Regions from separate parts of the Luteimonas viscosa genome, predicted to be linked through region 1. Evidence: predicted binding sites of a transcription regulator. Region 1 holds the regulator's gene; the other holds the start of a gene.
What was found. Region 1 encodes FliA, which starts transcription of late flagellar genes. Its sites were predicted from a motif close to TAAAGTTTNNCNNNCNNNGGCCGATAA; they were not measured.

Region 1 (14,513 bases):
GTGATCGCCCTGGTCGGCCCGACCGGCGCCGGCAAGACGACGACGGCGGCCAAGCTCGCCGCGCGCTTCGCCGCCCGCCATCGCGCCCGCGACGTCGCCCTGGTCACCACCGACTGCGAGCGCGCCGGCGCCCGCGAACAGTTGCAGGCCCATGGCCGCCGCCTCGGCATCACCGTGTGCGAGGCCGAAGGGCCCGAACGCCTCCAGGACACGCTGGCGCAGCTGGTCGACTACCCGTTGGTGCTGGTCGACACCACCGGCCACGCGCCGCGCGACCGCGCCGTGTTCAGCCAGATCCTGTGGCTGCGTGCCGCGCGCAAGGTGCGCAGCCTGCTGGTGCTGCCCGCCAATGCCCACCCCTACGACCTCGGCGAGGTGATCCGCCGCTACCGCCCGGCCAAGCCGGAAGGCGTGGTGCTGACCAAGCTCGACGAAACCGGGCGCCTCGGCTCGGCGCTCTCGGTCCTGGCCCGCCATGGCCTGGGACTTGCCTACACCACCCAGGGCCAGCAGGTGCCGTCGGACCTCGACGCCGCCGATGCCACCCGCCTCGTCCAGTCACTGGAGAAAACCCGCCGTGCTGCCGATAACCCCCTCGCCACCGAGGATCGCCATGCAGTCGCCTGACCCCCACCTGCCCCACGCCCTGTCCAGCGGCCCGGAAGGCGCCGACGCGCCCGCGGGCCCGGTCCGGGTGATCGCCGTCGCCAGTGGCAAGGGCGGCGTCGGCAAGACCTCGGTCTCGGTCAACCTCGCCACCGCCCTGGTCAACGCCGGCCAGCGCACGCTGCTGCTGGACACCGACCTGGGCCTGGCCAACGTCGACGTGATGCTGGGCCTGACGCCCACCTTCACCCTGGCCGACGTGTTCGCCGACCGCTGCGAGCTGCGCGACACGGTGATCGAATGCCCCAACGGGCTGATGATCGTCCCCGCCGCGTCGGGCAAGCGCCACATGACCGAACTCCAGCCCAGCCAGCACGTGGGCCTGGTGCATGCGTTCTCCGAACTCGACCTGGACCTGGACGTGATGGTGGTCGACAACGCCGCCGGCATCGCCGACGGCGTGCTGACCTTCTGCCAGGCCGCGCAGGACGTGATCGTGGTGGTCTGCGACGAGCCGGCCTCGGTCACCGACGCCTACGCCCTGATCAAGGTGCTCAGCCGCGAGCGCGGCGTCAGCCGGGTGCAGGTGCTGGCCAACCAGGTGCAGGACCATCGCGAAGGCAAGCAGCTGTTCGAGAAGCTCGAGCGCGTCAGCGCGCGCTTCCTCGACGTCACCCTCAACTACCTCGGCGCGATCCCGCGCGACGAATGGCTGCGTCGCGCGGTGCAGCGCCAGGAAGCGGTGGTCGACGTGTTCCCGTCGGCGCCCTCTTCGGTCGCGTTCCGCGACATCGCCCGGCGTTCGCGCCAGTGGCAGTCGCCCAGCGGCGCGCGCGGACACGTCGAGTTCTTCCTCGAACGCCTGGTCGCCCCGGCGGCGACGCGGGGGGCCGCGGCATGAACGCCACCGCCACCGCGCAGTACCGCGCCAACCAGCAGGGCAGCGCCGCCGAAGTCGTCGAGAAGCACGGCGAACTGGTGCGACGCATCGCCCACCACCTCGCCGCGCGCCTGCCGGCGAGCGTGGAGATCGACGACCTGATCCAGGCCGGCATGCTCGGCCTGATCGACGCCGCGCGCAATTTCCAGTCCGACCAGGGCGCGGCGTTCGAGACCTACGCCTCGATCCGCATCCGCGGCGCGATGATCGACGAGATCCGCCGCGGCGACTGGGTGCCGCGCTCGGTCCACCGGCGCTACCGCGACATCGTCGCCGCCACCCGCGCGATCGAGCAGAGCACCGGCCAGGCCGCCACCGCGCAGCAGGTCGCCGCCGCGCTGGGCGTGTCGCTGGACGAATACCACGGCATGGTCGAGAACGCCGCGCGCGGGCAGCTGGTGAGCCTGGACGCGCACATGGACGAACACGATGGCGAGCCGCGGCTGGCCCGCCACGCCAGCGCCACGCCCGAACGCGAGTTCGAGCAGGGCGCGTTCCGCGACGCGCTGGCCGAAGCCATCGACGGCCTACCCGAACGCGAGCGCCTGGTGCTGTCGCTGTACTACGAACAGGAACTCAACCTGCGCGAGATCGGCGCGGTGCTCGGCGTCAGCGAATCGCGCGCCTGCCAGATCCATGGCCAGGCCGCGGTGCGGCTGCGCGCGCGGCTCGCCGACTGGCGCCGCGACGGCGGCGACGAAGACGACGACGACTACCTGCCCTGAGCGCAGCGACGCGCAACCACACACACGCAACCCGAAAGAGGTCCGCATGGACAAGAACATCCGCATCCTGATCGTCGACGACTTCTCGACCATGCGTCGCATCGTCAAGAACCTGCTCAACGACCTGGGCTTCTTCAACACCACCGAGGCCGACGACGGCAGCACCGCCCTGATCGAGCTGCGCAAGGGTCCGTTCGACCTGGTGATCACCGACTGGAACATGCCCGGCATGCCCGGCATCGACCTGCTCAAGGCGATCCGCGCCGACGCCGCGCTGGCGAAGACGCCGGTGCTGCTGGTGACCGCCGAGGCCAAGCGCGAGCAGATCATCGAGGCCGCGCAGGCGGGCGTGAACGGCTACGTGATCAAGCCGTTCACCGCCGCCACCCTCGGCGACAAGCTCGGCAAGGTGTTCGAGCGCCTCGGGGCCGCGGCGTGAGCGCGGCGCCCGCCGCCATCGCGCCGGGCGCCGGTGCGATCGATGAGCGCGCCGCGCTGATCGAGTGCCTGCATGCCGCGCTCGCGGCGCTCGAGGACCAGGACGACCAGGCCTGGCGCAGCAACGTCGACGAGCTCATCCAGTGGCGCACGCAGCCGCTGGTGCAGGGGCTGGTCAAGCTCGCGCGCGAGCTCGAGCAGGCGCTCGGCACCGGCACCGGCGGCGGTTCGCTGCCCGAGGCCTGCCTGCGCCTGGAGCACGTGGTCAAGGTCAGCGAGGAGGCCAGCCACCACACCCTGGACCTGATCCAGGAGTGCCGGATCCTGCTCGGCACCCTGCCCACCACCGATGCCGATGCCGAAGCGGCCACGGTTTCGGCGGTGCGCGCGCGGCTGTCCGAGATGACCGCGGCCCAGGGCTACCAGGACCTCACCGGACAGATCATCCGCCGCGTGGTGGAGCTGGTGCGTACCGTGCACGAAGGCCTGGGCGAATACGCGCCGGGCGCCGACCGCCCGCTGCAGCTCTCCAGCCACGGCTACGGCCCCTCGATCCAGGGGCTGGACGCGCCGGCCGCGACCCAGGACGACGCCAACCACCTGCTCTCGTCGCTGGGCCTGTAGGGTCATGTCGTCCGTCGCCTCCGACATCTGCGCCGACTTCCTGGTCGAGGTCGGCGAGATCCTCGACCAGCTCGGCGAGCAGATGGTCGCGCTCGAGCGCGCGCCCGCCGACCGCGAGTGCCTGAACGCGGTGTTCCGCGGCTTCCACACCATCAAGGGCGGCGCCGGCTTCCTCGACTTCACCACCATGGTCTCGGTGTGCCACGCGGTCGAGGACCGCCTCAATGCGGCGCGCGACGGCAGTGCGCCGCTCGACGCGGCGGCGTTCGACGGCGTGCAGCAGGGCATCGACCTGCTGGTGGACATGCTCGGCTGCATCTCCGGCGGAATCGAGCCGACGCCGGCGCCCGAAGCGCTGCTGGCCGCGTTGCGGGACGGCGCGAACATCGCGGCCGCGCCGGCGCCGGCACCGGTCGCCGTCGTCGCGGCCGCGCCGGCCGCCGACGATTCCATCGACGACCTCGATTTCGAGGCGCTGCTCGACAGCCTGCACGGCACCGGCGGCGTGCCCGGCGAGTCCACACCGCCAGCCCCCGCGCCGGCACCGGCACTTGCGCCTGCGCCCGTACCCGCGCCTCCGCGACCCGCCCCCGCGGCACCCGTGGCGCGCGCGCCGGCGGGCGCACCCGCCGCGCACGACGCCGACGTCACCGTGCGCGTGGACGTGCGCCGGCTCGACGCCATGGTCAACCTGGTGGGCGAACTGGTGCTCGCGCGCAACCGGCTCAAGACCCTGCGACCGCGCCTGCGCGACGACGACCTCGACCGCGCCGTCGCCTCGCTCGACGTCGCCACCTCGCGCCTGCAGGGCGCGGTCATGACCGCGCGCATGCAGCCGGTGGGACGCGTGTTCGCGCGCTTCCCGAAGCTGGCGCGCGACGTCGCCCGCCAGTTGCAGAAGCAGGTGCAGCTGGACGTGGTGGGCGCCGACACCGAACTCGACCGCAACCTGGTCGAGGCCCTGGCCGACCCGCTGGTGCACCTGGTGCGCAACGCCATCGACCACGGCATCGAGATGCCCGAGGCGCGCCGCCGCGCCGGCAAGCCCGAGCAGGGCCTGGTGCGCCTGAGCGCGCAGCAGGAAGGCGACCACGTCGCCATCGAGGTGCGCGACGACGGCGCCGGGATCGATCCCGACAAGATCCGCCGGATCGCGGTCGAGAAGCGCCTGGTGGACGACGACGACGCCGCGCGCCTGTCCGCGGATGAATGCCTGCAGCTGCTGTTCCTTCCCGGCTTCTCCACCCGCGACGAGGTCAGCGACCTGTCCGGCCGCGGCGTCGGCATGGACGTGGTCCAGTCGCGCATCCGCGAGCTGTCCGGCACGGTGCAGATCCATTCGGAGATCGGCGCCGGCTCGCGCTTCGCGATCCGGGTGCCGCTGACGCTGGCGATCCTGCCCACCCTGCTGGTCGAGGTGGCCGGCGACGTCTACGCGCTGCCGCTGGTGCGCGTGGTCGAGGTGCTGTCGCACGATCCGGGCAAGGCGCTGTGGATCGACGGCCAGCGCGTGCTCGACCTGCGCCAGCAGCCGCTGCCGCTGCTGGGCCTGCGCGACTGGCTGGGGATGGAGCCGGCGCCCTTGCCGGACTCGACCTGCGTGGTCCTGCAGTCCGGCGAACAACGCTACTGCCTGGCCGTGGACCGGGTGCGCGGGCGCGAGGAGGTGGTGATCAAGGCGCTGCCGTCGACCCTGCGCGGGCTGCCCGGCTATGCCGGCGCCAGCCTGATCGGCGACGGCCGCATGGCCCTGATCCTGGACGTCGACGCGCTGCTCGGCAGCGGCCTGCGCGTGCCCGGCCTGCGTTCAAGTAAGCCCGCCGTCGACCGTTAACCAGGCAATGGACAGACTCAGTCTCATCGGCGCCGTGCTCGCGATCGTCGCGCTGGTCGGCGGCAGCATCCTCAAGGGCTCCGGCCTGTCCGGCCTGTGGTCGCCGGCGGCGTTCGTGATCGTGATCGTCGGCACCATCGCCGCGATCCTGCTGCAGACCTCGATGCCCACCTTCATGCGCGCCCTGAAGATGGTGGCCTGGGTGTTCAAGCCGCCGGCGCACGACCATGCCGCGGTGATCGCCCAGATCGTCGAGTGGTCGACCACCGCGCGCAAGCAGGGCCTGCTCGGGCTGGAGGCGCAGGTCGCGCTGCAGTCCGACCCGTTCCTGGGCAAGGGCCTGCAGATGGTGGTCGACGGGGTCGAGCCCGAATCCATCCGGCAGATGCTGGAGATCGAACTGCACGGCCAGAGCGCGCGCGACCTCGCCGCCGCCAAGGTGTTCGAAGGCATGGGCATCTACGCGCCGACGCTTGGCATCATCGGCGCCGTGCTCGGCCTGATGGCGGTGATGAAGAACCTCGCCGACCCGAGCAAGCTCGGCCACGGCATCGCCGCCGCGTTCACCGCCACCATCTACGGCATCGGCGCCGCCAACCTGGCGCTGCTGCCGGTCGGCAACAAGCTCAAGACCCTGGTCAACGCGCAGACGCTCGAACGCGAGATGATCGTCGAGGGCCTGATCGCGATCGCCCAGGGCGAGAACCCGCGCAACATCGAAGCCCGGCTCAGCGGCTACGTGCACTGACCGCCATGGCACGCCGGCACCAGCACGAGGAACACCAGAACCACGAAGCCTGGGCCGTGCCCTACGGCGACCTGGTGACCCTGCTGCTCGCCTTCTTCGTCGTGATGTACGCGATCTCCTCGGTCAACGAGGGCAAGTACCGCGCGGTCTCCGACGCACTGTCGTCCGCCTTCGGCGGCCCGCCGCGTTCGATCACGCCGATCCAGCTGGGCCAGACCCAGCTGCGCGGATCCTCGTTCGACCGGCCGTCGCTGATGACCCCGGGGGCGAAGACCGGCCCGACCGCCACCAGCCCGGTGAGCAACGTGCGCATCCGCCAGATGCTGGACATGCCCACCGGCGCCTCGGGCGCGGGCGGGCGCACCCCGGAAGAGCAGCGGGCGGCCGAGGCGGCGGCGATGGACGCGAGCCTGCGCGGCGAATCGCAGCTCAACTCGCTGGGGCGACGCATCCAGCATGCGCTGGCCGAGCTGGTGCGCCAGGAACTGGTCACGGTGCGCCGCGGCCGGACCTTCCTCGAGGTCGAGATCCAGAGCGACATCCTGTTCGCCAGCGGCGTCGCCGCCCCCAGCCCGGTCGCGACCGCCACCGTGCGCAAGCTGGGCGCGGTGCTGCGCGACGAAGCCAACGCGGTCCGGGTCGAGGGCTACACCGACGACCTGCCCATCAGCACCGCGACGTTCCCGTCCAACTGGGAGCTGTCGGCGGCACGCGCGGCCAGCGTGGTCCACGTGCTCGCCGGCGAGGGCGTCGATCCCGGCCGCCTGGCCGTGGTCGGCTACGGCGAGCACCAGCCGGTGGCCGACAACGCCACCGCCGAGGGTCGCAATGCCAACCGGCGCGTGCTGCTGGTGATCCTGGCCGCGCCCGACGGCGTCGACGCGATTCCCTCGGACGGCCCGGAGATCGCGGTGGACCTGCCGCAGGCCGCGCCGGTCGACCCGGCCGCGGTCGAAGCCGAGGCGGTATTGCCCGCCGCGGTCGCGGCATCGGCCGTCCCCGCCTCCCATGCCGGAGCGTACTGACATGCAGGTCTGGGCGATCGCGAACCAGAAGGGCGGCGTCGGCAAGACCACCACCAGCCTGTGCCTGGCGCGCGGGCTGGCGCAGGGCGGGGGGCGGGTGCTGCTGGTCGACCTCGATCCGCACGCCTCGCTCACCCGCGCATTCGCGGTGCCGACCGATCCGCCGCCCGCCGGCACCCACGACCTGTTCACCGGCACCAGCGCCAGCCTGGCCGCACTGGCGCGACCCACCGACATCCCCGGCGTGCAGCTGGTGGCCGCGCAGCCCGCGCTGGCCACGCTGGAACGGCGCGGCTCGACCCAGCCCGGCCTCGGCCTGGCGCTGGGACGCGCGCTGCACGCGGTGCATGCCAGCTACGACCACGTGCTGCTCGACTGCCCGCCGACCCTGGGCCTGCTGATGGTCAACGCGCTGGCCGCGGCCGACCGCCTGGTGGTCCCGACCCAGACCGACCCGCTGGCGCTGCACGGCCTGGCCGACATGCTCCGCACCGCCGCGATGGTCGAGCGTTCGCGCCGGCGGCCGTTGCCGCAGCACGTGCTGCCGACCCTGTTCGACCGGCGCACGCGCTCGGGCGTGCAGAGCCTGGAGCGGCTGCACGCGCAGTACGAAGGCCGGGTGTGGCCGGACGCGGTGCCGATGGACACCCGCCTGCGCGACGCGCACGGCCTCACCAGCGAAGCCGGCTGCGGCGGCCGCGGCGCCGACGCCTATGCGCGCGCGCTCGACTGGCTGCTGGCGCAGGTCCAGGCGCCGCAGAGGCAGGCGGCATGAATCCCGATGGTGCCAACGACGTGAACGACTACCTCGACGCCCTGCTCGACGACTCGGCGCCCGTCGCCGAACCCGCTGCCGCGCCGGCGACAGCGCCGGAGCCTGCGGCCGTCGCCGCGCCCGAGCCCATCCCCGCGCCCGTGCCTGCACCCAGGCCCGAACCCGCCAACCCGACGCCCTCGCCAGCGCCGTCCTCCGCCGCGCCGGCCGCGAAACCCGCCGCGACACCGGGGCGCGCCGTGACCGGCGTGCAGCCGGGCCCGATCACCATCGCCGCCAGCTCGCGCTGGTTGCGGGTGATCGTCGGCGGCGACAGCTATGCGCTGGAACTGCTGCGGGTGCAGGAAGTCGTCCGCGTCGTGCCGATCGTGCCGATGCGCGGCGCCATGCCCGCGGTCCTGGGGGTGATGAACCTGCGCGGGCGCATCGTGCCCGTGTTCGACCTGGGACTGTGGCTGCGCGCAGGACGGGTGGAGCCCGACGAACAGAGCCGGATCGTGGTCGTCGAACGCGACGACGAACTGATCGGCGTGCTGGTCAGCGCGGTCGAGGACGTGGTGACGCTCGGCCGCGACCGCATCGAGCCGCCGCTGCCCGGCAATGCCCCCGGCGTGGTCCTCGGCGTCGCCCGCGTCGGCGCCTGCCCGACCGTGCTGTTCGACGCCTACGCGCTCTACGGCTGATGCGCGGCGCGCTCAAGTCGCGCCCGCCGACGCCGTTAATCCTCACGACTGCATCGACGTGGCCAAGTCCATGAACCATCTCACGCTCCAAACCGACCTCGGGATCGAGCGCGTCGCCGACCTGCACGCGGCCTTGCAACCGCACCTGGAGGACGACGTGCCGCTGCAGCTCGCCGGCGACCGCGTCGAGCGCGTGCATGCCGCCGGGCTGCAACTGCTGCACGCCTTCGTCCGCGACCGCGCCGCGCGCGGCCAGAGCACCACCATCACCCAGGCATCGCCGGCGCTGGCCGCGGCCGCGCGCCAGCTCGCGCTCGCCGTCAGCCTCGGCGTCGACGGAACCGAACCGGAACGCAGCGACATGCACCCCACCGCAACCACCCTTCCCGCCACCGGAGCAACGGCATGAGCGCCAAGCAACTGCTCGTGGTCGACGACTCGACCTCGATGCGACAGATGGTCGCCTTCGCCCTGACCTCGGGCGGCTACGACGTGCGCGAGGCCGAGGACGGCCAAGCCGCGCTCGACATCGCGCGCACGCAGTCGTTCGACGCGGTGGTCACCGACGTCAACATGCCGCGCATGGACGGGATCTCGCTGATCCGCGAACTGCGCCAGCTGCCGGCCTACCGCTTCACCCCGCTGCTGATGCTCACCACCGAGTCCGGCGGCGACAAGAAGATGGAAGGCAAGGCCGCCGGCGCCACCGGCTGGCTGGTCAAGCCGTTCGATCCCGAACAACTGGTCGCGACCCTGCGCAAGGTCCTCGCCTGAGATGGACATCACCCGCTTCCATGCCGCGTTCTTCGAGGAGAGCCGCGAAGGCCTCGATGCGATGGAGAGCGGCCTGCTCTCGCTGGAATCCGGCGGCGCCGGCGCCGACCCGGAGACCATCAACGTCATCTTCCGCGCGGCGCATTCGATCAAGGGCGGCGCGGCGACGTTCGGCTTCTCCAGCGTCACCGACCTGACCCACCTGCTGGAAACCCTGCTCGACGAGGCACGCGCCGGACGTCGCGTGCTGGACCCGGTGGCGATCGGCGCCCTGCTCGCGTCCGTGGATGTGCTGCGCAGCCTGCTCGGCGCCTGCGAACACGGCAGCGCGATCGACGCCGCGGCGCTGGCCGCCGCGCGCGCGGGGCTCGACGCCCTGCTCGCCGGCGACGGTCCCGCCATTTCCGCCACCACCGCGCAGACCGATGCGGCATCCGCCGCCGGTGACTGGCGCATCGGCTTCGCCCCGGCGCCGTCGCTGTTCCTCAGCGGCAACGACCCGCTGCGGATCCTGCGCGAGCTCGCCAGCCATGGCGAACTCGGGGTCGAGTGCCTCGATGCGCGACTGCCGGCGTTTTCCGAGATGGACCCGTTCGAGGCCTACCTGGCCTGGAACCTGACCCTGCCGGCCAGCGTGCCGCGCGCGGCGATCGACGAGGCGTTCGCCTGGGTGGTCGACGACTGCGAACTCGAGATCGCGGCCGCTTCCGCCGCGACGGCCGCTTCCGCCGGCCCCGCCGGCCCGGACCCTGCCGTGCCCACGGCAGCGGTGGCGGCCGAGGTCGCGGTGCCTTCCGGGCGCCGCAGCAGCGACAACGACAACTCGATCCGCGTCGCCGTGGCCAAGGTCGACGCGCTGATCAACCTGGTCGGCGAACTGGTGATCACCCAGGCGATGCTGCGCCAGCGCTCCGAACACCTCGACCCGGTCGCCAACGAGGCGCTGATGTCGGGCCTGGTGCAGCTCGAGCGCAACACCCGCGACCTGCAGGAATCGGTCATGGGCGTGCGCATGCTGCCGGTCGACTTCGCCTTCAGCCGCTTCCCGCGCATGGTCCGCGACCTGGCGACGCGGCTCGAGAAGAAGGTGAACCTGCGCACGCACGGCGAAGCCACGGAACTGGACAAGGGCGTGATCGAGAAGATCGTCGACCCGCTGGTGCACCTGGTGCGCAACGCCATCGACCACGGCCTCGAGCTGCCCGCCGACCGCCGCGCCGCCGGTAAGGACGAGACCGGCACGGTGACCCTCAGCGCTGCCCACCAGGGCGCCAACATCGTCATCGAGATCGGCGACGACGGCCGTGGCCTCGACCGCGACCGGATCCTGCGCAAGGCCGCCGAGCGCGGCATCGCGATGCCCGACAACCCGACCGATGCCCAGGTCTGGGACCTGGTGTTCGCGCCGGGGTTCTCGACCGTCGACAAGCTCACCGACCTGTCCGGCCGCGGCGTCGGCATGGACGTGGTCAAGAAGAACATCGCCGCCCTCGGCGGCCAGGTCGAGATCCGCAGCCGCACCGGCCAGGGCACGACCGTGGCGATCCGCCTGCCGCTGACCATGGCCATCGTCGACGGCATGTCGGTGGCGGTCGGCGACGAGGTCTTCATCGTGCCGCTGGGCATGGTGATCGAATCGCTGCTGCCGACCGCGGCCGACGTGCGCACCATCGCCGGCGAAGCGCGCGTGCTGCGCGTGCGCGAGGACTACCTGCCGCTGCTCAACCTCGCCGACCAGTACGGGTTGCCGGCGGCCGCCCGCGACCAGGGCGGCGACGCGCCGCCGCGGATCGCGGTGGTGGTCGAGGCCGACGGCCGCCGGCTGGCGCTGGAGGTCGACGAACTGCTCGGCCAGCAGCAGGTCGTGGTCAAGAATCTAGAGAGCAACTACCGCCGGGTCCCCGGCGTCTCCGGCGCCACCATCCTCGGCGATGGCCGGGTCGCACTGATCGTCGACGCCGGCGGCCTCGCCCAGGCCGCGCCGTTGCCGGTCGCCGCCTGACGCGCCCTCCAGCCTCCCCGTAGCCCGGGTAAGCGAAGCGCACCCGGGACCGCCCCTCGATCGAACGGCCGCACATCCCGTCCACCGAAGCGGCCGTTCGCACACGCGGCGCCCCGGATGCGGCCTTCGGCCTTATCCGGGCTACGGAGATCCCGATTGCGTAGCCCGGGTAAGCGCAGCGCACCCGGGGCCACCGCTGCGTCGCTCCGGCAAGGCGCTCCGCATCGGAATCCCTTCTTCAGACCGTGCGCCTCTTCCGAGGCACGTGAACCACGCCCCGGCGTCTTGACCGCGCTCGATCCGGACACCGTGCCCCTCGTCCATCGATGCGAGTGGTGGACGGCTCGGTTCCGGATGCGGCCTTCGGCCTTATCCGGGCTACGGAGATCCCGATCGCGTAGCCCGGGTAAGCGAAGCGCACCCGGGGCCACCGCTGCGTCGCTCCGGCAAGGCGCTCCGCATCGGAATCCCTTCTTCAGACCGTGCGCCTCTTCCGAGACACGTGAACCACGCCCCGGCGTCTTGACCGTGCTTCGATCCGGACACCGTGCCCCCGCCCGTCGATGCGATGGTGGACCGCGCGGCGCCCCGGATGCGGCCTTCGGCCTTATCCGGGCTACGGAGATCCCGATCGCGTAGCCCGGGTAAGCGCAGCGCACCCGGGGCCACCGCTGCGTCGCTCCGGCAAGGCGCTCCGCATCGGAATCCCTTCTTCAGACCGGGCACCTCTTCCGAGGCACGTGAACGACGCCCGGCGTCTAGACCGTGCTCGATCCGGACACCGTGCCCCTCGTCCATCGATGCGATGGTGGACCGCGCGGCGCCCCGGATGCGGCCTTCGGCCTTATCCGGGCTACGGAGATCCCGATCGCGTAGCCCGGGTAAGCGAAGCGCACCCGGGGAGGCGCCAAATGGCGTGGCGCTCCGCACGAAGTCCCGCGACGCACCGCGCTTCACCACGCATGATCCGACCCGCGCGCCGCATCCATCCTTGCGGCCATTGGCGCACGGGAAGTCCCGGATGCGGCCTTCGGCTTGTCCGGGCGACGCGCTCAGGGCGCGCCGTGGACTTCGGCGGCGTTGCGCTCGGCCGCGCTGTTCAGCACCACGATGCTGATCCGGCGGTTCACCGGGTTGTCCGGATCGGTGCGGTCGAACGGCACCGAGGACGCCAAGCCCACCACGCGCGAGAGCTTCTCTTCCGCCAGGCCGCCCGCCACCAGTGCGCGCCGCGCTGCGTTCGCGCGTTCGGCCGACAGCTCCCAGTTGCTGTATCCGCTGCGACCCGAATAGGGCGTGGTGTCGGTGTGGCCGGAGATCGCCACCCGGTTCCCGACCCGGTTGAAGTAGCCGGCCAGCTCGAACAGGATGGCGCGGGTGTAGTCCTTGAGCGTCGGCGAGCCGAGGTCGAACATCGGCCGGTTGTGCGCGTCGACGATCTGGATGCGCAGGCCCTCGGGCGTGATGTCGATCAGCAGCTGGTCCTTGAACGGCGCCAGCGCCTGGCTGCTGGCGACGGCTTCCTCGAGCGCGCGCTTGAGCGCCTCGAGGTTGCGGCGGTCGGTCTCGTCGCCGGCGCGCTGCGCGGCCGCGGGGTCGCCGCTCGGGCCGGCCTGCGGCGGCTTGCGGACGTGGTCGAACATCTTGATCGGCGCGTCGCCCGCGCCGCCGGGGCCGTTGCTCCCGGGCGCCATGCTCGCGGCCCGGCCCTCGACCGCGCTGGGATTCTTGAAGTAGTCGGCGATGCCGCCGAGCTGTTCCTGCGGCATCGTGGCCACCAGCCACATCACCATGAAGAAGGCCATCATCGCGGTCACGAAATCCGCGTACGCGACCTTCCAGGCGCCGCCGTGGTGGGCGTGCGCCCCGCGCTTCTTCTTGCGGACGATGATGATCGGTTGCAGCGCGGCGGCCATGGCGGTGCTCCGTCAGCCCTTCGCGGCCTTGAGGTCGGCTTCCAGGTCCTGGAAGCTCGGGCGCACGTCGGAGAACAGCAGCTTGCGCGCGAACTCGATCGCCACCGCCGGGGCATAGCCGCGCAGCGAGGCCACCAGCGCCATCTTCACCACCTCGAACGCCTTGCCTTCCTCCTGCGCGCGCTTCTCCATCGCCGAGGAGACCGGGCCGACGTAGCCGTACGCCAGGAAGATGCCGAGGAAGGTGCCGACCAGGGCCGAGGCCACCTTCTGCCCGATCTCCGCCGGCGGCGCGCTGCCGACGATCGACATCGTGTTGATGATCCCCAGCACCGCGGCGACGATGCCGAAGCCCGGCAGCGCGTCGGCGACCTTCTGCACCGAGTTCGCCGGCTCCAGCGCCTCGTGGTGGTGGGTCTCCAGCTCGTACTCGAGCAGCGATTCGAGCTCGTGCGGGTTCATGTTGCCGCCGACCATCAGCCGCAGGCAGTCGGTGATGAAGTCGAGGATGTGGTGGTCGGCGAGGATCTTCGGGTACTTCTGGAAGATCGCGCTGTCCTTCGGGTTCTCGATGTGGTTCTCGATCGCCATCATCCCGTCGCGCCGCATCTTCTGCAGCAGCTCGTAGATCAGCTTCAGCAGCTCGACGTAGTCCACGCGCTGGTACCTCGGCCCCTTGAGCAGGCCGAGCGTGCCGCTCAGCGCCGCCTTCATGACCTTAGGCGGCGTGGCGATGACGTACGCGCCCAGGGCGGCGCCGCAGATCACGATGATCTCGTTCAGGTGCCACAGCGTCAGCAGCTTGCCGCCGACCATCATGAAACCGCCGAGCACGCTCGCGATGACCACGAGGGCTCCGATGATCAGGTACATGCTGGCGATCCGTGTTGGGCTCGCGTGGATAACGGCCCGCAACGTCCCGGCTTGAGCCTGTGGCACCACGCCGCGGCACGCCGGCGACGCGGCCCCGGCTAAAGAAACCGCGCGCCGGGCCGACATGGACGGAGTAGCCACCCGCCTGCCGCCGATCCCGGTGCGCAGCGGTTCCGACCTTCCGCCTCATCAGGACCGCCCTCCATGTCGCACCCGACCGAAACCGTCACCGCCCCCCGTGCCGCCGGCACCACGCACGCCGGCGAAGCCGGCAACGACGAGTTCCTGACCTTCGTCCTGGGCGAGGAGGAATACGGCGTCGACATCCTGCGCGTGCAGGAGATCCGCAGCTACGACGCGGTGACCCGCCTGCCCGACGCGCCCGACTACATCAAGGGCGTGATCAACCTGCGCGGCATCATCGTGCCGGTGGTGGACATGCGGCTGAAGTTCCGCCTCGCGAAGGCCGAATACAACGCGCTGACGGTGATGATCGTGCTCAGCGTGGGCGGCCGCGTGGTCGGGATGGTCGTCGACAGCGTGTCCGACG
Region 2 (14,513 bases), 160 kb from region 1:
GCCTCGGTCTTGACCCCTTCCGGCACCATCGGCTGGTCGCTCACGAGCAGCAGCGCGCCCGAGGGAATGCGGTTGGCGAAGCCGGCCGCGAAGATCGTCGCGGTCTCCATGTCGATCGCCATGCAGCGCATCGCGCGCAGGCGCTTCTTGAACGCGTCGTCGTGTTCCCAGACCCGGCGGTTGGTGGTGAACACGGTGCCGGTCCAGTAGTCGTGGCCGAGGTCGCGGATCATGGTCGAGACCGCGCGCTGCAGGGCGAACGCCGGCAGCGCCGGCACCTCAGGCAACAGGTAGTCGTTGGAGGTGCCCTCGCCGCGGATCGCCGCGATCGGCAGCACCAGGTCGCCGAGCTGGTTCTTGCGCTTGAGCCCGCCGCACTTGCCCAGGAACAGCACCGCCTTGGGCCCGATCGCCGACAGCAGGTCCATCATGGTGGCCGCGTTCGGGCTGCCCATGCCGAAGTTGATCATGGTGATGCCGTCGGCGGTCGCGCTCGGCATCGGCCGGTCGGTGCCGACGATCTGCGCGCCCGTGAGCCGGCTGAAATGCCCCAGGTAGCCGCCGAAGTTGGTCAGCAGGATGTGTTCGCCGAACTCCTCGAGCGGCACGCCCGTGTAGCGCGGCAGCCAGTTGCCGACGATGTCCTGCTTGTCTTTCATGCGCGCCTCCCTTTTTGCGGCATTCTGTCACGCACCATGACCTTTGGCGGCTTGGCTCGCGCCGCGCGAGCCGCTACCGTCGGACGATTCTCCCGGGGACCCCAGCATGATCCGACCCTTGACCGCCGCGCTGTGCGTGGCCCTGTTCGCCGGCTGCGCCACGACGCCTTCGGGCGACGCGCCATCGCCGGCTGCCGAAGCGCGACCCGGCTCCGGCCAGGAAGCCTACGCCAGCACCTATCGCCCGATCGCGGCCCCGCCGGTGCTGATCACCGGCGCGACCGTGCTCACCGGCGACGGTCGCCGCCTCGAGGGCGCGGACGTGCTGATGCAGGACGGCCGGATCACGGCGGTTGGCAGCGGGCTGACGGCGGGCGCCGATGCGGTACGCGTGGACGGCAACGGCAAGTGGGTGACCCCGGGCCTGATCGACGTGCATTCGCACCTGGGCGTGTATCCCAGCCCCGGCGCCAGCGCGCACAGCGACGGCAACGAGGCCACCGCGCCGGTCACCGCCCAGGTCTGGGCCGAACACTCGGTGTGGCCGCAGGACCCGGGCTTCGGCGCGGCGCTGGCCGGCGGCGTCACCGCGCTGCAGATCCTGCCCGGTTCGGCGAACCTGGTGGGCGGGCGCGGCGTGACCCTGAAGAACGTCGCCGCCACCACCGCGCAGGGCATGAAGTTCCCCGGCGCCCCGCACGGGCTGAAGATGGCCTGCGGCGAGAATCCCAAGCGCGTGTACGGCCAGAAGGGCGGCCCGGCGACGCGCATGGGCAACGTCGCCGGTTACCGCGCGGCCTTCATCGACGCCCAGGACTACGCGCGCAAGCGCGGGAAGGACGCCGCGACCAAGCGCGACCTCAAGCTCGAGACCCTGGCCGGGGCGATGGACGGCGACATCCTCGTCCACATCCACTGCTACCGCGCCGACGAGATGGCGCAGATGCTGGACCTGGCGAAGGAGTTCGACTTCAAGGTCGCCGCCTTCCACCACGGCGTGGAGGCCTACAAGCTCGCCGACCGGCTCGCCGCCGACGGCGTGTGCGGCGCGCTGTGGGCCGACTGGTGGGGCTTCAAGATGGAGGCCTTCGACGGCATCCAGGAGAACATCGCCCTGGTCGACCGCCCCGCGAACGGCTGCGCGATCGTGCATTCGGATTCGGACGAGGGCATCCAGCGGCTCAACCAGGAGGCGGCGAAGGTGATGGCCAATGCGCGCCGCGCGGGCATCGAGATCGCGCCCGAGCGCGCGATCCGCTGGATCACGCAGAATGCGGCGAAGTCGCTGGGCGTGCTCGACCGCACCGGTACGCTCGAGGCCGGCAAGATGGCCGACGTGGTGCTGTGGAACGGCAATCCGTTCTCCGTGTACGCGCATGCCGAGCAGGTGTACGTCGACGGCGCGCGCCTGTACGACCGCGCCGATCCGTCGCTCAAGCCGACCACCGACTTCATGCTCGGCCAGCCCACCGCGCAGGGAGGTGTGCGATGAACCGCCTCGCCATGCTGTTCGCGCTGCCGCTGGCCTGCGCGCTCGCCGCGCCGGCCGCGTCCGCCCAGGACGTGCTGATCCGCAACGCCACCGTCCATACCGCGACCGAACGCGGCACCCTGCAGGGCACCGACGTGCTGGTGCAGGGTGGCCGCATCGCCGCGATCGGCAGCGGCCTGGCCGCGGGATCGGCGCAGGTGGTCGATGCCGGCGGTCAGCCGCTGACGCCGGCGCTGTTCGGCGGCATCACCGGCATCGGCATCGAGGAAGTCTCGGGCGAGGCGTCGACGCGGGATGCGTCGCTGGCCCTGGGCGAGAACGCCAAGGACATGACGGTGCGGCCGGAATTCGACGTCACCCTGGCCTACAACCCCGAATCGATCCTGCTGCCGGTCGCGCGGGTCGAAGGCATCGGCTTCACCTTGCTCACCGCCGGCAGCACGGCAGGCGGCTCGATCATCGGCGGCCAGGGCGCGGTGGTGCGACTGGACGGCAGCCCCGACCCGGCCGGGCCGAAGCTGCTGTTCGTCTCGCTCGGCGCCGGCGCGTCGAACCTCAGCGGTTCCTCGCGCGCAGGGCAGTGGATGCTGCTCGACCAGATGGTCGACGAGGCCCGCGGCCGACTGTCCGGCGACTCCGGCTTCGCCCTGCTGACGCCGGCCGGCCGGGCCACGCTCAAGCGTTACCTGGACGGCGACGGCCGCATCGTGGTCGAGATCGACCGCGCCGCGGACATCCGCCAGCTGTTGCGCTGGTCGCGCAGGCACTCGCTGAAGATCGCCATTTCCGGTGGCGCCGAGGCGTGGAAGCTCGCCTCCGAGCTCGCCGCCGCGGACGTGCCGGTGTTCGTCGATCCGCTGGTCAACCTGCCGGGGAATTTCGACCGCCTCGGCGCCACCCTGGAAAACGCGGCGCGGCTGCGCGCCGCCGGCGTCCAGGTCGGCTTCACCCAGTCGGGCGACGCCTCGCACAACGCGCGCAAGGTACGCCAGCTGGCCGGCAACGCGGTCGCCAACGGCCTGCCCTGGGAAGACGGCCTGGCCGGACTGACCCGCGTGCCGGCGCAGGCCTTCGGCGTCGGCGACCGGCTCGGCACGATCGCGGTGGGCCGCAGCGCCGACCTGGTGCTGTGGACCGGCGATCCGCTCGACGTCGCGCATACCGCGCGCCAGGTGTGGCTGGGCGGCCGTGCGATCCCGATGCGTTCGCGCCAGACCGAACTGCGCGACCGCTACCTGCGCGCCGAGCCCGCGGCGGAAGCCGGAGCGTTGCCGCGCGCATACCCGGCGCGGGTGGAATAGAAGCGCGCGCCGCGACCGGCGCACCGAACCACGGCGGCCCCGCGCGAAGCGGGGCCCGACCGCGGGGGCGCGCCGGGGCTTCTTCCGCCCTTCAGCCCGGCCCTGAGACAATCCGCGCAGGCACGCTGGCCCTGATGGGCCGTAGGAGGACGCATGCGCATCGGGATCGTCGTCGACTCGACCTGCGACCTGCCGCCCGCCTACCTGGCGTCGAACGACGTCGGGATCCTGCCGATCTCGGTCCGGATCGGCGACGAACTGCGGGTCGACTACCGCGACGAGGCCGACACCCTGGCCTTCCTGCATTCGCACATCGCCGAACGCGGCGCCAGCGCCGAGACCATTCCCTTCGGCGTCGAGCAGATCCGCGACCTGTTCCTGCAGCGCCTGGTGGTCGACTACGACCACGTGTTCTGCATCACCGTGACGAAGACGCGCAGCCAGATCTTCGAGAACGCGCAGCAGGCCAGCTACGCCATCCTCAACGACTACAGGCCGGTGCGTTCCGCCGCCGGCCACAACACCCCGTTCGCGCTGCGCGTGATCGATACCCAGAACCTGTTCTCGGCACAGGGCGTGCTGCCGGTGGAGGCGGTTCGCCTGCGCGCGGCCGGCGACGGCCCCGGCCGCATCCGCGCGCGCCTGGAGAACCTCGCGCTGCACACCTACGGCTACCTGGTGCCGCGCGACCTGTACTACATCCGCAACCGCGCCCGGCACAAGGGCGACCGCAGCGTCAGCCTGTTCAGCGCCGCGCTCGGCACCGCGCTCGACATCAAGCCGGTGCTGCGCGGCTGGCGCGGCGACACCGGGCCGGTGGCGAAGCTCAAGGGCTTCGACCCGGCGGTGCGCGCGTTGTTCGAGTTCGCCGCGCGGCGCGTGTCGGCCGGCCTGCTCACGCCGACGCTGTGCCTGTGCTACGGCGGCGAACTGGACGAGATGCGCGCGATGCCGGCCTACGAGGCGCTGCGCGCGGCCTGCGCCGACCGCAACATCGAGGTGTTCGAGAGCGTGATGAGCCTGACCGGCATGGTCAACGTCGGCAAGGGCGCGGTCTGCGTCGGCTTCGCCGCGGAACCGCACGAATTCGGCTGACACGCGGCGTCCACGCTGCCGGCTGCTAGCCTGAGCCCCTTCCCGCCGCAACGAGACGCCATGGCCATCCGTTACCACATCCGACTGCCCGAACCCGACAGGCTCGGCGCCAGCGGCGAATTCGCGTTCCGCTCGAAGGGCGCGGAAGGACTGGCCGAGGAACTGCAGGCCGCCCTGCGCAGCGATGCGCTGTTCCAGCGCTGGCGCGCGACCCAGGAGGACCCGGATGCGGTGGATCCGGCGCTGGGGGCGGTCGACCCTGCGGCGAAGGTAAGCGGCGAGCAGCACGACCTGCACATCGACCTCACCGCCGAGACCGCGATCGCGGGCAGCGTATTCAGGCAGCGCATGCGCCTGCTCGCCGGCAGCGGGTGGGAGCTGCGCAACGTCACCGCGGGTTGAGCGCTGGGCTCAGTGCGCGTCAGGCGGCCCGGTGCGTCTGGCCGGACGCACGGTAGTTGCACAGGTACGCCCGGCTCGCGTCGTCGACGAAGAATTCGTTCAGCGGCGCCTGCGCGCGCTTCCAGTCCGTCGGCGCCATACCCGCGAAGCGACGGAATTCGTGGTTGAAGTGCGCCTGGTCGTAGTATCCGCAGGCCAAGGCGATTTCAGCGAGCGGACGTCCCGCTCGCAGCGGCGGCAGGCTGCGCTGGAACCGGACCATGGACGCCAGCTGCTTCGGGCTCAGCCCCGTCAGGGCGCGGAAGCTGGCCTGCAGCTGCCGCGGTCCCACGCCGAGGTCCTCGCAGGCCTGCGACAGGCGGCCGTCGCCCGGACCGCGGAAGATCGCGGCCACGACCCGGTCGACCACCGCGAAGGCACGGCTGTCGCGACGCTTCTCGTGCAGGCGGGCACCGAGGAAGGCCTCCATCTCCGCGACGAAACGGTCGAAGCAGCGCGTGTCCTGGATCCGCGCTTCGACCGCATGGAACGCCGTACCGAACAGCAGGCGCACGTCGATCGACTGGTCGCGCAGCGTGTCGATCGGCTCGCGGGTGAACACCGAGAACCCGTGCGGATGGAACTTGATGCCGAAGTACAGCGGCTCGCCCTCGGTGACGACGTCGTACGGTCGCGTCATCTGGCCGATGAGTTCGGTCGCCGGATTGCGGTGGTAATCGACCCCGTTCCCGCTGCGCAGCACCGCGCCGCCCAGGTTGAAGACGATCTCCTGGCAACCGTCGGGAAAGGTCCGGTCCTGGAGCCGCTGCGGCACGGGCGAGCGCAGGCACCAGTAGCAGGCCACGAACGGCGCCAGCCGCCGCCCGGGCAGCGCCTCGACATACTGCAGGCCGACCGCGGGGGCTTGGGACACGCAGGCACCGGATGCGACGGGACCTAGCGATTGTAGACCGCCAGTTCGTACAGCGAATATCCCCATTGCGGCACCTTGCGCCGGTGCCCGAGCATGCGCACATGGCGCGCTTGCACAGTCGGAAACCGGATCTCGTCGTGCCCGCCGTCGCCGTCGGACTCGGTGAACACCGTGCGCCAGCCGCGCGCGGGATCGTCGCTGACCTGGATCTCGTAGCGGGTGGCGAACGCCTCGTCCCAGTGCAACGCGACCGTGTTGAACGCGAGCGTCCGCCCCAGGTCGACCATGGCCCACGACGGATCGACCGACGCGCTCGCCCAGCGGGTGGCCGGATCGCCGTCGACGAGGTGGCCCGCGTCCTTGACGTCGTCGCGCGCCTCGACCGACGACACCTGCGCGCGCACGCCGTGGTAACGGGCGAGGTCGCCGTGCCGCCGCGCGTCGACCGCCACCTTGAACGCGACCGTCGACGCCAGCCCACGCGAACCACGCACGGCGACGGTCACGGTCGCGACGCCTTCGCGCCCGCGCACGTCCAGGTCGAGCCGCCCCCGCCGGTCCAGGTGCACGTCGACCACGTCGTCGCCGTCCACGCCCGCGAGCGAGAATTCCAGCGGCCCGGTCTCGCGGTCTGCGGCCAGTCGCGCCAGGTCCAGGGCGCCCTCCACGCGACCCGCGTCGGCATCCACGCGCATGTCGCGAACCGGCTGCACGACCGGATAGCCCGCCAGCCAGCGCACGCCGTTGCGCAGCAGCGCACGGTAGCCGGGGTTCCGCTTGGCGCGCAGGTCGTGTCCCAGCACCAGGCTCATGACGCGACCGCTGCCCCAGCGACGCTCCCACATCACGGGATGGTTCTCCGCCCGCGCGATGACCTGGAGGTCGCGGTCGCCCGGCTGGAAGTAGTACAGCTCGTCGGTGGCCTCGAAGTCGCCGAGTGCGGCCGAAACAGGATGACGCCGCGCGGGCCTGAACGCGTAACCGTAGTACCAGAATTCCATGTTCTCGGTCACCACGTCGAAGGTCCCCGGGTCCTTGGTCGGGCCACCGATGAACAGGCCGCCGATCATCTCCTCGTAGAAGTCCGCATTGAGGAAGCTCAGGATCCCGCTGTGCAGCGTCAGCAGCGCCTTGCCGCCGGTGACATGGTTGCGCAGCGCCTCGAGCTGCGCAGGCGTGGGCGTAAGGAACAGGGAGTTTGAAACCACCACCTCGTACGGAGCCAGGCGCGCCTCGTCCAGCACCGACAGGTCCCCGACCACGTCCACATGGACGCTGTCCTCCAGGATCCGTGCGACTTCCTCGTTCTGGAATTCATGCACCCAGGGCGGGTACTGCTGGGCATGCGGCAGGCTGGGCCCGCTGCCGGTCAGCACCAGCACTTTCGGCCGCGTGTCCGCGGCGCGCGCCTGCGACAGCGCCAGCAACGCGAGCAGGGCAAGCATCATCGGGCGCTTGAAGGGGGACATGGATTCGGGGGATAAGGGCGCATGGCCCGACAACCTTGCACATCCCCACGCACGCGCGCTTGTAGGAATGCGCAGGCAAGCGCTGCGCGCCGTCCCGGCGACCGCCGCGGGGCCCTCATGGCGGTCGCTGCATGGTGACGGCCTCGGGACCACGCGTCCTGCTCGCCTGGAGCGGCGGCAAGGATGCAGCCTGGACCCTGCACGCGCTGCGCCAGCGCGGCGACGTGGAGGTGGTCGGCCTGCTGAGCACGCTCACGCGCGACGACGATCGCGCCTCGATGCAGGGCATCCGCCGCGACGTGCTGCGGGCGCAGGCGCGGGCGTGCGGGCTGCCGCTGCTCGAGGTCGACCTGCCGGCGGCCTGTCCGAACGAGGCCTACGAGGCCGCGATGACCGGCGCGCTGGCGGAGGCGTCCAGGCGCTGGCCGGACCTGCGCACGGTGGCCTTCGGCGACCTGTTCCTGGCCGACATCCGTACCTGGCGCGAGCAGCGCATGGCGCGCATCGGCTGGCGGATCGAGACGCCGCTGTTCGGACGCGACACGGCCACGCTGGCGCGGGAGATGATCGATGGCGGACTGCATGCGACGTTGTGCTGCGTGGATACGCAGCAACTCGACGCGTCCTTCGCCGGGCGTGCATTCGACAAGGCCCTGCTGCTGGCCCTGCCGGCCGGCGCCGATCCGTGTGGCGAACGCGGCGAATTCCACACCTGCGTGCACGCGGGACCCATGTTCAACGCGCCGCTTGCGCTGGCGCAGGGGGCCACCGTCGCGGTCGACGGACGCTTCGCGCGCACCGACTTCCGCCTGGCGAACGATTGACGCCTGCGGGCTTCAGTCCAGCGTGTAACCCACGCGGAAGCCGCCCCAGTGGCGCCCGCCGACGAACACCGGCACCGACAGGTCGAACATGATCTGCCCGGTGTCGCGGCGATACACCTGCAGCCGGTAGGGATCGGTATGCGCGCCGACGCTGCGGCCGACGCGGTCGGAGAAGATGCGCTTGGTGCGGTTGCCGACCAGGTCGCGCGCCGGGTCGCCGGTGAGCGGTTGGCAGAAGCGGTCGTTGTGGGTGGGCACGTAGCCGTCGGGATTGGCGCTGATCGCGAACACGATCCACGGATGCGCGGCGGCCACCGCTTCCTGCAACGGCGGCAACAGTTCGTCGCAGAGTTCGTCGAACGCGGTTTCGTACTTCGCGGGCTCGACCCCCGCGATCGGCACGTATTCGCGCGAGAACAGGGCCTCGTCCCCGATCCAGCCCTCGGCCACCGCGTCCTCGAAGGTGGCGCCGATCGCGGCGGCGGCGTCGCGCGCGAGTTCCAGCACGCGCGCATGGCGGGGCTCGCGCAGCGGATCGGGCGGCAGCCGGAACAGTCCGACGCAGTCGTGCAGCGCGCCGGCGCCGGCACCCAGCGCCTCGCTGCGTTCGGCCACCTTGGCCGCATGGTCGAGGTTGCTGCGGCCGAGCTCGGCGACCCGTCCGACCGCGCGGTCGATGTCGGCGATCGCCACGCCCTGCTCGGCGATGCCGCCGGCGACCGTCTCGATCGCGGCACTGGCGCGACCGAGCAGTTCGCCGATGCCGCCCAGGACCTGCTCGGTGCGACGCGCGGAGGCGGCGCCCTCGCCGAGGGCCTCGCCGTTCTCGCCGATGATCCGGCGCACGTCGCGGGCGGCCTCGGCGGCGCGTTCGGCAAGGCGCCGGATCTCGGTCGCGACCACCGCGAAGCCGCGTCCGGCGGGGCCGGCATGCGCGGCCTCGATGCTGGCGTTGATCGACAGGATGTTGGTCTGGAACGCCACCATGTCGATGACTTCGATGACGTCGTTGGCGCGCGAGGAACTGAGCTGCACCGCGGCCATGGCTTCGGCCAGCGCGTGCGCCGCGGCCGCGCCCTCGCGCGCGCTGTCGTCGGCGCTGGCCGCGACCGAGGTCACCGCGCGCAGGTCGCCGCCGATGCGGTCGAGCCCCTCGAGCAGTCCGCGCGTGGAGGCGACCACGGTGTCGAGCGCGTCCACCTGGGCCTTCGACTGGCGCACCAGTTCGTCGTTCTCGGCCACCACGTGCGGAACGTCTGCCGCCACCTGCAGCGACAGGCCCACGGCCTGGCGGATCGCCTCGGCCAGGTTGCCGAAGCCGGCGGCGAGCCGGCGGGCCTCCGGTTGCCCGGCATCGGCGGCGTCGACGGCCAGTTCCAGTTCGCAGGCGGCCAGACGGTCGCCGACCAGGGCCAGCAGCTGCGCGGAGCGGGCCTCGTCGCCAGCGGGTGGCGGGGCGGTGGCGCGGACGGAGCGTTCGCGCCACAGCGCGGCCGAATCTGCATCGGGCAGGGAGAGCATCCAGCCGCCGCCGTCGCGATCGTGCTGGTAGCAGACCCGGCGCGCAGGATCGGCGCCGGGCGCCACCCAGACTCCTTCGTCGCCGGTCAGGTCGCCCGGCGCCAGGCCCCAGACGCAACTGCAGGACAGCGTATCGAGGTCCACGCCGGCGAGATCGAGCAGGTCGATGGCGGCACGGTTGAGCGCCTGCACGCGGCCGTCGCGGTCGAGCCGGATCAGCGCGACGGGCGCGTCGGGCAACACCGGCAGGCAGGCGACGCTACGGTCCTCGAACGCTGGCATGTCCCCTCCGGAGGTTGCACCCTGCCGGTAACGGCCGCCGGCCGCCGGAGTTGAGGTTGCCCGCCGGAGCGCGGCGGGCGGGCCGCTTCCCGTGAACCCTGTCCAGGGGGCGGCTCAGGCCTGCAGCGCCCTCGCGTGGTGGGCCAGATGCTCGCCGACGAAGCTGGCGATGAAGTAGTAGCTGTGGTCGTAGCCCGGGCGCATGCGCAGGGTGAGCGGATGGCCGGCGGCCTCGGCCGCCGCCTGCAGCAGTTGCGGGCGCAGCTGGGTGTCGAGGAATTCGTCGCCGCCGCCCTGGTCGATCAGCAACGGAAGCTTCTCCGGCGCCGACTTCACCAGTTCGGTGGCGTCGTATGCCTTCCAGGCCTCGCGGTCGGGGCCGAGGTAGGCGCCGAACGCCTTCTCGCCCCAGGGCACCTGCGTGGGCGCGACGATCGGCGAGAACGCCGAGACGCTGCGATAGCGCCCGGGGTTTCGCAGGGCGGCGACCAGGGCACCGTGCCCGCCCATCGAATGCCCGCTGATCGAACGGCGGTCGTCCACCGGCAACTCCGCCTCGACCAGCGCCGGCAGTTCGTGGACGACGTAGTCGTACATGCGGTAGTGGCGCGCCCAGGGCTGCGCGGTGGCGTTGACGTAGAAGCCGGCGCCCTTGCCGAGGTCGTAGCCCTCGGCATCGGGCACGTCGTCGCCGCGCGGGCTGGTGTCGGGCGCTACCAGGATCACGCCGTGCTCGGCCGCATACCGCTGCGCGCCGGCCTTGGTGATGAAGTTCTGCTCGTTGCAGGTCAGGCCCGAGAGCCAGTACAGGACCGGCAGCCGCGCGCCGGGCCCGTCCGCCTGCGGCGGCAGGTACACGGCGAAGTCCATCGTGCAGCCGAGCACCTGCGACCGGTGCCGGTACACGTCCTGCCAGCCGCCGAAGCAGGCGCGGTGTTCGATGCGTTCCATGGGATTGGGGATTGGGGTTTGGGGTGGGGTTTGGGATTGTGCGCCCGATGCAAGGGACCCGGAGAAGGTCGGGCTTCGCGTGCCGAATCCCGAATCCCCAATTCCGAATCCCCTCGGTCGTTCAGTAATGAACGACCGACCGGATCGACTTGCCCTCGTGCATCAGCTCGAACGCGTCGTTGATCCCGTCGAGCGGCATGGTGTGGGTCACGAACGGCGCCAGTTCGATCTCGCCCTTCATCGCGTCCTCGACCATGCCGGGCAGCTGCGAACGCCCCTTCACGCCGCCGAACGCGGTGCCCATCCACTTGCGCCCGGTCACCAGCTGGAACGGGCGGGTCGAGATCTCCTGGCCGGCGCCCGCGACGCCGATGATCACGCTCTGGCCCCAGCCGCGGTGCGCGCACTCCAGCGCCGCGCGCATCACGTTGACATTGCCGATGCATTCGAACGAATGGTCGACGCCCCAGCCGGTCATCTCGACGATCACCTGCTGGATCGGCTGGTCGAAGTCCTTCGGATTGACGCAGTCGGTGGCGCCGAACTGCTTCGCCATGTCGAACTTGGACGGGTTGGTGTCGATGGCGATGATGCGCCCGGCCCTGGCCTGGCGCGCGCCCTGGATCACCGCCAGGCCGATGCCGCCCAAGCCGAACACCGCGACCGAATCGCCCGGCTGCACCTTGGCGGTGTTGTGCACCGCGCCGATGCCGGTGGTCACGCCGCAGCCGAGCAGGCACACGTGCTCGGGATTGGCGTCCGGGTTGACCTTCGCCAGCGAGACTTCGGCCACCACCGTGTATTCGCTGAAGGTCGAACAGCCCATGTAGTGGTACAGCGGCTGGCCCTCGAAGGAGAAGCGCGAGGTGCCGTCGGGCATCACGCCCTTGCCCTGGGTGGCGCGCACCGCGGTGCACAGGTTGGTCTTGCCGCTGGTGCAGAACAGGCACTGGCCGCACTCGGCGGTGTACAGCGGGATCACGTGGTCGCCCGGCGCCACGCTGGTCACGCCCTCGCCCACCTCGACCACGATGCCCGCGCCCTCGTGTCCGAGCACGACCGGGAACAGGCCCTCGGGGTCCTCGCCCGACAGGGTGAACGCGTCGGTGTGGCAGACGCCGGTGTGGGTGATCCTGACCAGCACCTCGCCGGCCCTGGGCGGGGCGACGTCGATCTCGACGATCTTCAGGGGTTCGCCCGCGGCGAAGGCGACGGCGGCACGTGATTTCATGGAGATCTCCTGCGGCTACTTCAGATAGGAACGGACCAGCGCCACGGCGGCATCGATGCCCGCCTCGCGTCGCTTGCCCGGCGTGTCCGGCTGCGCGAATTCCTCGCGCAGGTGGCTTTCCAGCACCTCCGACATCAGGCCGTTGACCGCGCCGCGCACGGCGGCCAGCTGCTGCAGCACCGGCGCGCAATCGGCGCCGGATTCCAGCGCGCGCTCGAGCGCATCGAGCTGCCCGCGGATGCGACGCACGCGGGTCAGGGCCTTCTTCTTTTCCGCGGGGGAATGCGGCACGCGAGCAACCGGGCGCTATAGTGGGGGGTAGTATATCAGGCTGGCCGGTACATGCAGCTTCCGGCTGTCCGTGGGCGCGCCGACGCACGGGACGAGGCACGGGACGAGAGGAGAATCGGGTGGACGGCTTGCGCGCATAAAGCGCCCGGGCAGGCGCAGCGCAGCCGGTGAACCGCTTCGCAGCGCCGTTACGGCCACGGTCGCGCCGGATGGGGTGGAGCGGCGGGCACATCCATCCCGGATGCGGCCTTCGGCCTTATCCGGGCTACGCGGATCGACACGCGTCACGCATCAACCGGTGTTCTGGACCCCTGCCGAAATGCCGTTGACCGTCGACACCAGCGCGCGCAGCAGGCCCTCGTCCTCGCGACCGCCGTCACGCCAGCGCTGCAGCAGTTCCACCTGCAGCAGGCTCAGTGGATCGACGTAGGGATTGCGCAGGCGGATCGACAGCCGCAGGCGGTAGTCGTCGGCGAGGATGCGGTCGCGCTGCTTGAGCAACAGGATCGCGTCGCAGGTGCGCAGGAACTCCTCGGCGATGCCGGGGTGGAAGGTGTCGTGCAGCGGGCCGGCGAGTTTCGAGTAGCGCTCGAAGATCGCGAGGTCGGACTTGGCCAGCAGCATCTCGACATCGTCGAGCACCGCGGCGAAGAACGGCCAGTCGCGCGCCATCTCGGCCATCGCGTCCTGGCCATGGCGCTGCACGCCCTGGCACAGCGCATGGCCGATCCCGTACCAGCCGGTGAGGCCCGATCGGTTCTGCGACCAGGCGAACACCCAGGGGATCGCGCGCAGGTTGTCGATGCCGCCGTCGCGGCGGCGCGAGGGACGCGAGCCGATCTGCAGGCGCTCGATCACGTCCACCGGGGTGGCGGCGCGGAAATAGTCGGGGAATTCCGGATGCTCGTGCACCAGCGCGCGGTAGTGCGCGCGCGAGGTCTCGGCCAGCGACCTGGCCATCTCGCGCCAGGCGTCCTCGCGCGGATCGCGCGGGCGCGGACGCAGGGTGGCGCGCAGCACCGCGCCGGTGGTCTGCTCGAGGTTGCGCAGCGCCAGCGCGCGGATGCCGTACTTGCGGTGGATCACCTCGCCCTGTTCGGTGACGCGCATCGAGCCGTTCACCGAGCCGCGCGGGGCGGCGATGATCGCGCGCTCGGTCTTGCCGCCACCGCGGCTGACCGAACCGCCGCGGCCGTGGAAGAACATGATCCGTACGCCGAAGCGGTTGGCCAGTTCGGTCAGTTCCACCTGGGTGCGCTGCAGCGCCCAGCGCGAGGCGAACAGGCCGCCGTCCTTGGCGCTGTCGGAGTAGCCCAGCATCACCGTCTGCTCGTCGCCGCGCGCGGCCAGGTGGGCGCGATAGGCCGGATCCTCGAACAGCGACTGCATCACCGCCGGCGCGGCCTTGAGGTCGTCGACGGTTTCGAACAGCGGCGAGACGTCCAGGGGCACGATGCCGTCCTCGACGCAACCGGCCACGCGTGCCAGCGCCAGCACCGCCAGGGCGTCGGCGGCGCTGCGGCTCATGCTGATGATGTACAGGCCGATCGCGGCGACGCCGTGGCTGCCCCGCAGCTCGAGCACGGTGCGGAACACGTCGAGCGTGGACGCCAGCACGTCGCCTGGCGCCGAAGGCGCGGAGGGCGGCTTGTCGAGCAGCGCCTGCAGGCGCGAGGTGCGGTCCGAAGCCTCGCGCGCGGCCCAGTCGGCGTCGCCCAGCAGGTCGGCGAGCGCCGCATCGTGGACCGCGGAGTCCTGCCGCAGGTCGAGCGCGGCGAGATGGAAGCCGAAGGTGCGCGCGCGCCAGAGCACGCGCTGCAGGGCGAAACGTCCGGCGTGCTCGCCGCGGTGGTGCAGCAGGCTGGCGTCGATCAGTTCGAGGTCGGCGATGAACTCCTGCGCGCCGGCATATCCGGCCGCGTCCGATTCGGCGGTCAGCGCGAGGCGCGCCTTCATCAGGTCGATCAGGCGCCGGTACGGCATGTCGGCCAGGCGCGGCCGCAGCCTCGCCGCCGCCTGCGGCAGCCGGGCGACGTAGTGGTCGATGCGCGCGAGCACCGCGGCATCCACCTCCACCCGGCC

Region 2: the regulator FliA is predicted to act here: its motif matches at 9,986-10,012, upstream of FZO89_RS07995 (methyl-accepting chemotaxis protein).

Annotation. Positions count from the first base shown of each region.
Region 1 covers NZ_VTFT01000001.1:1,958,992-1,973,504, forward strand. Annotated here, with positions in the region: gene FZO89_RS08645 (flagellar biosynthesis protein FlhF) at 1-627, shown strand, start outside; gene FZO89_RS08650 (MinD/ParA family protein) at 539-1,507, shown strand; gene FZO89_RS08655 (RNA polymerase sigma factor FliA) at 1,504-2,271, shown strand; gene cheY (chemotaxis response regulator CheY) at 2,318-2,710, shown strand; gene FZO89_RS08665 (protein phosphatase CheZ) at 2,707-3,333, shown strand; gene FZO89_RS08670 (chemotaxis protein CheA) at 3,338-5,167, shown strand; gene FZO89_RS08675 (flagellar motor protein) at 5,175-5,915, shown strand; gene motD (flagellar motor protein MotD) at 5,921-6,940, shown strand; gene FZO89_RS08685 (ParA family protein) at 6,942-7,715, shown strand; gene FZO89_RS08690 (chemotaxis protein CheW) at 7,712-8,398, shown strand; gene FZO89_RS08695 (STAS domain-containing protein) at 8,457-8,807, shown strand; gene FZO89_RS08700 (response regulator) at 8,804-9,172, shown strand; gene FZO89_RS08705 (chemotaxis protein CheA) at 9,174-11,174, shown strand; gene motB (flagellar motor protein MotB) at 12,227-13,090, opposite strand; gene motA (flagellar motor stator protein MotA) at 13,103-13,963, opposite strand; gene FZO89_RS08720 (chemotaxis protein CheW) at 14,168-14,513, shown strand, end outside.
Region 2 covers NZ_VTFT01000001.1:1,798,283-1,812,795, forward strand. Annotated here, with positions in the region: gene FZO89_RS07955 (AMP nucleosidase) at 1-659, opposite strand, end outside; gene FZO89_RS07960 (amidohydrolase) at 766-2,151, shown strand; gene FZO89_RS07965 (amidohydrolase family protein) at 2,148-3,452, shown strand; gene FZO89_RS07970 (DegV family protein) at 3,606-4,547, shown strand; gene FZO89_RS07975 (hypothetical protein) at 4,608-4,949, shown strand; gene FZO89_RS07980 (helix-turn-helix domain-containing protein) at 4,969-5,862, opposite strand; gene FZO89_RS07985 (ThuA domain-containing protein) at 5,886-7,331, opposite strand; gene FZO89_RS07990 (Dph6-related ATP pyrophosphatase) at 7,463-8,155, shown strand; gene FZO89_RS07995 (methyl-accepting chemotaxis protein) at 8,168-9,958, opposite strand; gene fghA (S-formylglutathione hydrolase) at 10,073-10,909, opposite strand; gene FZO89_RS08005 (S-(hydroxymethyl)glutathione dehydrogenase/class III alcohol dehydrogenase) at 11,031-12,140, opposite strand; gene frmR (formaldehyde-responsive transcriptional repressor FrmR) at 12,156-12,431, opposite strand; gene ppc (phosphoenolpyruvate carboxylase) at 12,723-14,513, opposite strand, start outside.